One region of the Planococcus beijingensis genome, then DNA from elsewhere that is predicted to be linked to it. Evidence: riboswitches for the same ligand, from Rfam matches in the RefSeq annotation. Region 1 holds a riboswitch; the other holds the start of a gene.
What was found. A riboswitch is a leader RNA that binds a small molecule or an ion and turns the genes downstream of it on or off. The one in region 1 is predicted to bind cobalamin.

Region 1 (3,772 bases):
TTAAGTAACTGACGCAATGAGCAAAATGCTAAAAAAACTTAAGGAAGGAGGATGCGCAATGGAGATTGCCTTTCCATTTACCATTTACACAGACACGGAAACTGACATGCACTTATCGAACAACAAGCCGCTGATCCACTTGAATACACTGGCCCAAATTTGTTTCCGCGCTTTTTCCCAGGCATCGGGTCTGCCAAAGCCTGAAATTGTCATTCTCGATGATAAAGCTGTAGAAGGGGTTAGCCAGTCGGGTCGATTCGAGATGGATTTTGATCACAATTACTTTAAAAAAGTAGGGGAAATCAGTTCAGAGCTTGCAAAAGAAAAAAGATTTCGATTGGGCCTTTTGTATGAAAAGAATGCCGAAGAAGAACAAGTGATTGAAAGCTACGAAAAGGCGGTTCTTCTGCACGGAGAATTAACAATTGTCCGCGAAAGCAAACAACTGGATTCAAAAGAAACAGCCATTCAATGGATTACAGACTAAGGAGATGATTTCATGAACAAGCTATTGCAATATGGACTCTTAGCGATTGCGGGTGTACTGGTAGTCGTAGTGTATAAAACATTTTTCTAAAGAGAGGAAGATAGATGATGAACCTGACAATAAACGATGTGAACAAGCATTTCGGACCGTATCATGCAGTAAAGAACTTGTCTTTATCAGTAAGCCAAGGCGAAGCCGTGGGACTGCTGGGACGAAACGGCGCAGGAAAAACGACGACGATCCGGATGATTCTCGGGTTATTGCAGCAGGAAAGCGGAAGCATCGAATGGGGAGGAAAGTCATTCTCACGGAAAGAAGTCAAACTGGGCTATTTGCCTGAGGAAAGAGGGCTTTATCCGAAGATGAACATGATGGACCAACTGGTTTATTTTGGCCAATTGGAAGGCATGAGCAAGCGTGCTGCAAAGCAGGAGGCGATGAAATGGATTGAACGATTGGAAATAAGCCAGTATATCAAAAAAGACACAGGAGATTTATCGAAAGGAAACCAGCAAAAAATTCAATTGATCGCTGCGCTTATGCATGATCCGGATTTGATTATTTTGGATGAACCTTTCAGCGGACTTGATCCTGTTAATGCCCAAATGTTGGAGCAGGTGATAGAAAGTCTGATTCAAGAGAAAAAAACCTTAATCTTCTCAAGCCATCGAATGGAGAGCGTTGAATCATTTTGCGATCGGGTCTATTTGATGAAGCAAGGCGAGGTCGTGCTTTCAGGATCCATCTCGGATATCAAGACCCAATACGGATTTAAGTATGTAAATATCGAATCTACCCAGCCCCTGGAAGAATATTTGATGGGCTTGCAAACTGAGTTTATAAAAAAGGGGAAAGAATATCAATTACAGGTAAAAACCATGGATCAAGGGTTATACCTCATCGAAAAAATAAAAAGCTTGGTTCCGATTCGGAAAATCGGCATCGCCGATCCATCATTAAACCAAATCTTTATTGAAAAGGCAGGGGATTGAGATTGAGAAATTTTTATCTGGTCTTTAAACAATCTTTTCGGGAAAGAGTGACTTCGAAGTCCTACCTTACGACAACGTTTGCGTTGATTCTGATTTCCATATTCGCCATTTCATTGCCCAGCATCTTGGAGAATTTTGCGGATCCGAAAGAAGAAATGGTGGTTGTATCCAATGCCGCCGATATAACTGTCTCGGAACTGGAAAAGCAATTGACCGATTGGGAGTGGAAAGAAGGGGCACAACAGCAGATAGAATCTTTGAAAAAAGAAGCGCAGGAAGGAAAAATTGCTGGCTTATACCTAATTGATGACAATGCCAGCAATTATTCTGTGACCTATTTTTCCAAATCGAATGACGTCGCTTTAAATTCGTCTCTGTCCCAGTATCTTCAGGCGAAGAATACGCAAAGAATTGCCGATAGCAACGGTATGTCGGAAGCGGATCAACAGTCCTTGTTCGTTCCGGTTGCCATGGAAAAAGGACAATTCACTTCAGAGAATGAAGTATCGGTGTTTGTGATTTACTTGATGCTGATGTTCATTTTGATGGCAGTTATGATGTATGGCACAACGATTGCAACCGGCGTCGCCTCAGAAAAAGCTTCACGGGTCATGGAAGTAATGGTGACAAAAGTAAACCCGCTGGCGATGATTTTCGGTAAAATATTCGGAATCGCTTTAGCAAGCCTCATGCAGTTCGCCGCTTTCTTTGGATCTGTTGCGTTGTACTTGAAATCAGGGCTTGTGGAACCCGCACAAAGTTTAGGGAATTTTGACTTGAATCTATCGGCGCTGACAGTCGAGCATTGCGTGTACTTCTTCATCTTCTTTTTATTGGGGTATTTATTATATGCTTCTCTATATGCGGTGTTCGGTTCCATGGTCAGCCGTCCTGAAGAACTGAACGGAACGACGATGCCAATTTCTATTCTCTTGATGGTCAGTGCTTTCTCGGGAATCCTTTTTGTCATGGATGACCCTGCATCAACGCTATCCAAGTTCATGGCAACATTTCCGTTTACCTCACCATTCAATATGATTATTCTGATCATGAAAGACGCTGCATCATTTGGGGAAATCGCTCTATCCATCGGCTTGCTGGTGATCACCACCTTTGCATTCGGTTATTTTGCAGCAAAAGTCTATCCGAAAGGCATCCTTCACTTCGGAGAAAATTTGAAACTGCGTCAGCTTATTATGAGGAAGTCATAAATTGCTTCTCTGGTTGTGTTTGCAAAAACGCGCTTTTGCGGTAAGCTAAATGAAAGAATAATTGAATAACCGTAACAGGTGCCCTTCGGGGAGAATAGGGAATGAAGTGAAAATCTTCAGCGGTCCCGCCACTGTAACGGGGAGTTTTACAGATTTGCCACTGGAGATTGGTCCGGGAAGGCCTGTAAAACGGTGATCCGGAGCCAGGAGACCTGCCTGCTTACGTTCTGCTTATAGATCATGGAAAAGTCTTTAGTTTATTTGTTCACGCAAATAAACTGGAGGCTTTTTCTTTTTAATTCAGGAAGGGGAAGAGAAGGATGAATGTATTGCAGCAAACAATGGAGCGTATTCAAGGGTTGGACCAGGAAATGATGGAGAAAGCGCGGGAGCGTGTGGACAGCCTGATCAAGCCGCCGCGCAGTCTTGGCAAGCTGGAAGAGCTCGCTGTGCAATTGGCTGGGATTTCGGGAGAAATGTATCCAGTGTTTGATCGAAAAGCGATTATCGTGATGGCTGCCGACCACGGCGTTTATGAGGAAGGGATTTCTTCCAACCCGCAGGAAGTGACATATGCGCAAACGATGTTCATCGCAAAAGGCATCACCGGAGTCGGGGTGCTGGCAAAAACAGCGGGAGCGGAAGTGGTCACCGTCGATATCGGTGTAAAAGGAGACTTTCCGAATGATGCAGGAGTGATTGACCGGAAAATCAGGCAAGGCGCAGGCAATATTGCGGCAGGACCGGCGATGACGATAGAAGAGGCGATCCGTTCGCTGGAGACGGGGATTTCCATCGCAGAAGCGGAAATCCAAAAAGGCGCCAATCTGTTGGGGACCGGCGAAATGGGCATCGGCAACACCACGCCGAGCACAGCCATTTTATCGGTGCTTGGACACATTCCGGCTGAAGAGATTACCGGCAAAGGTGCAGGCGTCGGCAGTGGAGGAATCTCGCATAAAGCCCAAGTCATTAAGAAAGCCATTGAAACGAACCGGCCGGATAAAGACAATGCCATCGACGTTTTGGCCAAAGTCGGTGGACTGGAAATCGGCGGCATGGCAGGTGTCATGATCGGAGCG
Region 2 (3,772 bases), on a different contig from region 1:
GGTTCCGTTGAATGACTTCTTCTTCAGAAATCTGTGGCCATCCTTCCAGATCGCCGAATAGATTTTCAACATTGGCATGATCTAATATTTCCTGCTGGAATGTTTTTTGGCCGGTTGTGTAAATTTCAGGAGATGGGCTGATTTCAACATACAGTTGCCTTTTCTCTTCTACGTCGGATACTTTTTCTTGGACTTCCTCAATTTGCTGCTGGATAGAGCCTATTACTTCTTCTCCTTTATCTTCAAGGCCCATGACCGTAGAAATCTGTTCGATGTCCCCGTAGACATCTTCAAAGGATTCAGCCGATTCGATAACAAAAACTTGGATGCCTGCAGCTTCTAATTCTTCGTAGCCCGTAGGCCCACCTGTTGAATAGCCGATGACAACATCTGGATCCAATTCAATGATGCGTTCCGCATTAAAAACCACAGAGTCGGACACACGTTCAACTTCAGCTGCTTCAGCTGGATAATTATCATAATCTGTAGCCCCTACAATTTTTTCTCCAGCTCCGATTTCATAAAGGATTTCGGTATTGCTTGGAATCAATGACACGACAGTCGCAGGAACTTCCTCAAATATCAATTCATTGCCCAAGTCATCTGTAACCGCATAACTTGCCTGTTGTTCGGATTCGTTTGCTGTTTCTGTTTCAGTTGTGCCGGTTGTTTCTGATTGGCATGCGCTGAGTGTGAATGCTAATGCTCCAATGGATAGGTACTTGAAATAGGTAGTTTTCATTAATTGTTGGCCACTTCTTTCTTTTTGAGTCTGGTCGGATAAGACTTGCTGATAAATGGAATTTCTTCTACTCCCTGTTGCTGATTGACATAGACAGCCATCGTAAACAGCACGTTCGCCAATAAGTTTGCATAATCAAAGAGGATTTCCGGTACATCCCGTTCCAGGCTGACCTTATGCAAAGCACGGACAGATTTTTTCGCTTCGCTGCGGCATACATGCAACACACAAGCTGCTTGAGTCCCTTGCGGCAAGACAAAATTACCTATTTTCTCACCAACAAAGTTTACATAATAATCATACATGCCACTTAACTCATTCAAATCTTCTTCATTAACTGCTAGCTTCCCTCGAACTGAACCATTCAGATGATATACCTTTGGCTGGAGAATCTGCAGATCCCGTTGAACAGCTTCCACTTCTTTCATCAGCGACAACGCTTCGCCAATACGTGTCGTCAGCGAATCGGTTCTGATTTCAAAGTCGACGGTCGCAGCTGATTCACGCATAAACGGATAGCACAAGTAACGCATGTCTTTCTTCATCTTTTCACCTCTTTTTCATATGGGTGAAAATCACAGCATTGAACGCTCCCGAAAACAACAAAAAGCCGCCCTCAAAAAGAGGGCGGCGCCATAGCTATTCAGAGACATACTCCAGCAGTCAAAAATAGAAAGGTTGCCGTATGATTCCCTTATCTTCCGAAGAGTAAAAATACGTTCAAAAAAAGGTAGGTCTCCTGGCTTGTGCATCGTTTTACTCTAAGAACCTTCCCGTTCAATTGACATAGGTCGTTTGAACAGTGGCATTTTCTTATTTCATACGCACTTACAGTTGCGGAAACAGCCCCGGAATCTAACCGGGTTCCCTGTTATACTGACGAATCAGCACCTTTTTTCTGCATGATTATTCACTTGTTTTCAGTGTAGCACAGTTCAGACAATCAAAGACATAACAAAATTCAATTATTCCTGGTTTATCATCAGCTTCACTTTTCTCGGCTCGGCAAAAACAATTCGTTTATGCCATCTTAAATAAGGCGCATGCTCGGCTGACACGGGAACCTTCAAGTTTTTCCGCAATCTGTAGACTGGATAGTCTTCCTCCGGAATACGGCTTGAAATATGGAGTCTGCCGCCTCCGGTAAATGCGATATAGCCTGCAGAATAAAGTGATGCATGGTTGGCGCAAAGCAAAATGCCGTTGAACGGATCCAAACGCTCTGAATCTGAACTGTCTTTCCACGGTTTGGCATGGGTCGCTGTAAGCACCTCTTCAATGGCGATGCCGCAAATTGGACATTCCCCGTTCCAAAGCGGCAACAGGCTTTCCCGGAACTGCTCTTTGCCTCTGCGCATTTTCGTTTTTATTTCCAGTTCAGCTTCTGCAATCAGGCTAAGCAATGGATTATGCGCGGTCTTTTTGATCACTTCCATCGATAATTCCAACTGCTCCATTTCCAAGGTAAAGACATTCAAAGAACTGATCAATTCCAAAAATTTCATCGCCAGCTCTTCGTTGCAGGGATAGAGATAGCCAGAATTGCCGTTTGCATCTTCCTGAAAAGCCGAGTATTTCGTTGGCAGCAAAGGCTCGATTTCCTGAAAAGACCCCTTGATCGATAAAGGGACATCCAATTCGCGATAAGCTGTGCGTGCGATAAATGCAGGTTCGCTGCCTCCCTGCTCATCTGCATGCTTCGGTTTTGTGCCTTTATGGAAATCCTCCCGTATCCGGCTGATTGCCACTAAAAATCCTTTGACGTAATGAAAAACGAGGTCGCCTTTTTTCAATTCCTGCATGCGGTTCCAGGAATGTGGCACCATGCCTGATTTGTCGACTTGCGGCGTCCAAAGGACACCCGCCGCACATTCTTCCTGATACGTATCTCCTTGCATAACAATATAACTATTCATGAATTGCCTCCTATTGATGGTGATGCTCAAATTCATTCGATCTTATGTAATGGTGCAGATTATTCGAATCCAAACGCTTACCTATAGTTTAACCCAAAACAAGAGCTTTTGCCGGGGAAAAAAGAAAAGCGAAGGCAGCCGTTTAGCTCTGACAGGCATAAGACGCACTGGCGAAGCGGCGCTCTTTGCCGCACAGCCAGAGTGGCTTATGACCCGAGGAGCTGGCTGCCGGAGCTGGACAGAGGAAAAGCCGAAGCACCCGTGTAGCTCTGCCAGGCATAAGGCAGACCGGCGAAGTGGCGTTTTTTCAGCCGCACAGAAAGAAAAGTGAAAGTGCCTGCTCAGCTCTGACAGGCATAAGGCAAAGCAGCGATGTGGCGCTCTTTGCCACACAGCTGGGTTGCCTTATGTCCCGAAGAGCTAGGCACTTGCAACTGGACTGCCGGGTTGACTTATGATCCAAAGAGCTGGGTGCTGAAGCTGGACACCAGGAAAAGCGGAAGCGACCGTTCAGCTCTGACAGGCATAAGACGATCTGGCGAAGCGGCGCTCTTTGCTGCACAGCCAGAGTGGCTTATGACCCGAGGAGCTGGCTACCGGAGCTGGACAAAGGAAAAGCCGAAGCACCCGTGAAGCCCTAATTAGCACTGGGAACGTTACCGCTATCCTTCTTCCATCGTCTCACTTTTCCGAGGTGCCGTCGCTTTATACCATTGGTAGCAAAGAATGATGATGAGGACCAACTCGACGAAATCGCCCCCATAGTACATCACCTGCCCTCCTGCCTCCCCTTGATCTCCCGGTACACCAGCCGGCGGATCTGCATAGATGCTTTTAGCCAAAATTTTGTGTGCGGCCAATGAGACGATGAGGATAATTGAACGGAAAAGAAAACTGAGTCGGTGAGCTGTAATATCGATGTAAATGATGGATGCCGTAAACAGGTAGCCCGCCAAAAATATGTGTAGATGGACGATCAGGTAAACAATTGAGGATTGGTGCATCCATTCAAACAAACTGGTCAGGTATAATACATACAACCCACCAATATTTAGAATCAGCGCAGTAATGGGATTGCTCAACATCTGAAATGGCTTGCTTTTCAGTAGCCAGG

Region 2: linked by a shared signal. The riboswitch ahead of IRE19_RS08375 (hypothetical protein) and the one ahead of cobT (nicotinate-nucleotide--dimethylbenzimidazole phosphoribosyltransferase) in region 1 are both predicted to bind cobalamin.

The regions. Positions count from the first base shown of each region.
Region 1 is NZ_JADHDZ010000003.1:195,487-199,258, reverse strand. Features, by position in the region: gene IRE19_RS09590 (hypothetical protein) at 59-487, shown strand; gene IRE19_RS09585 (ABC transporter ATP-binding protein) at 595-1,479, shown strand; gene IRE19_RS09580 (ABC transporter permease) at 1,482-2,690, shown strand; cobalamin riboswitch at 2,750-2,924, shown strand; gene cobT (nicotinate-nucleotide--dimethylbenzimidazole phosphoribosyltransferase) at 3,011-3,772, shown strand, end outside.
Region 2 is NZ_JADHDZ010000002.1:437,766-441,537, forward strand. Features, by position in the region: gene IRE19_RS08370 (ABC transporter substrate-binding protein) at 1-742, opposite strand, end outside; gene IRE19_RS08375 (hypothetical protein) at 742-1,287, opposite strand; cobalamin riboswitch at 1,455-1,653, opposite strand; gene IRE19_RS08380 (HNH endonuclease) at 1,708-2,658, opposite strand; gene IRE19_RS08385 (cytochrome c oxidase assembly protein) at 3,321-3,772, opposite strand, start outside.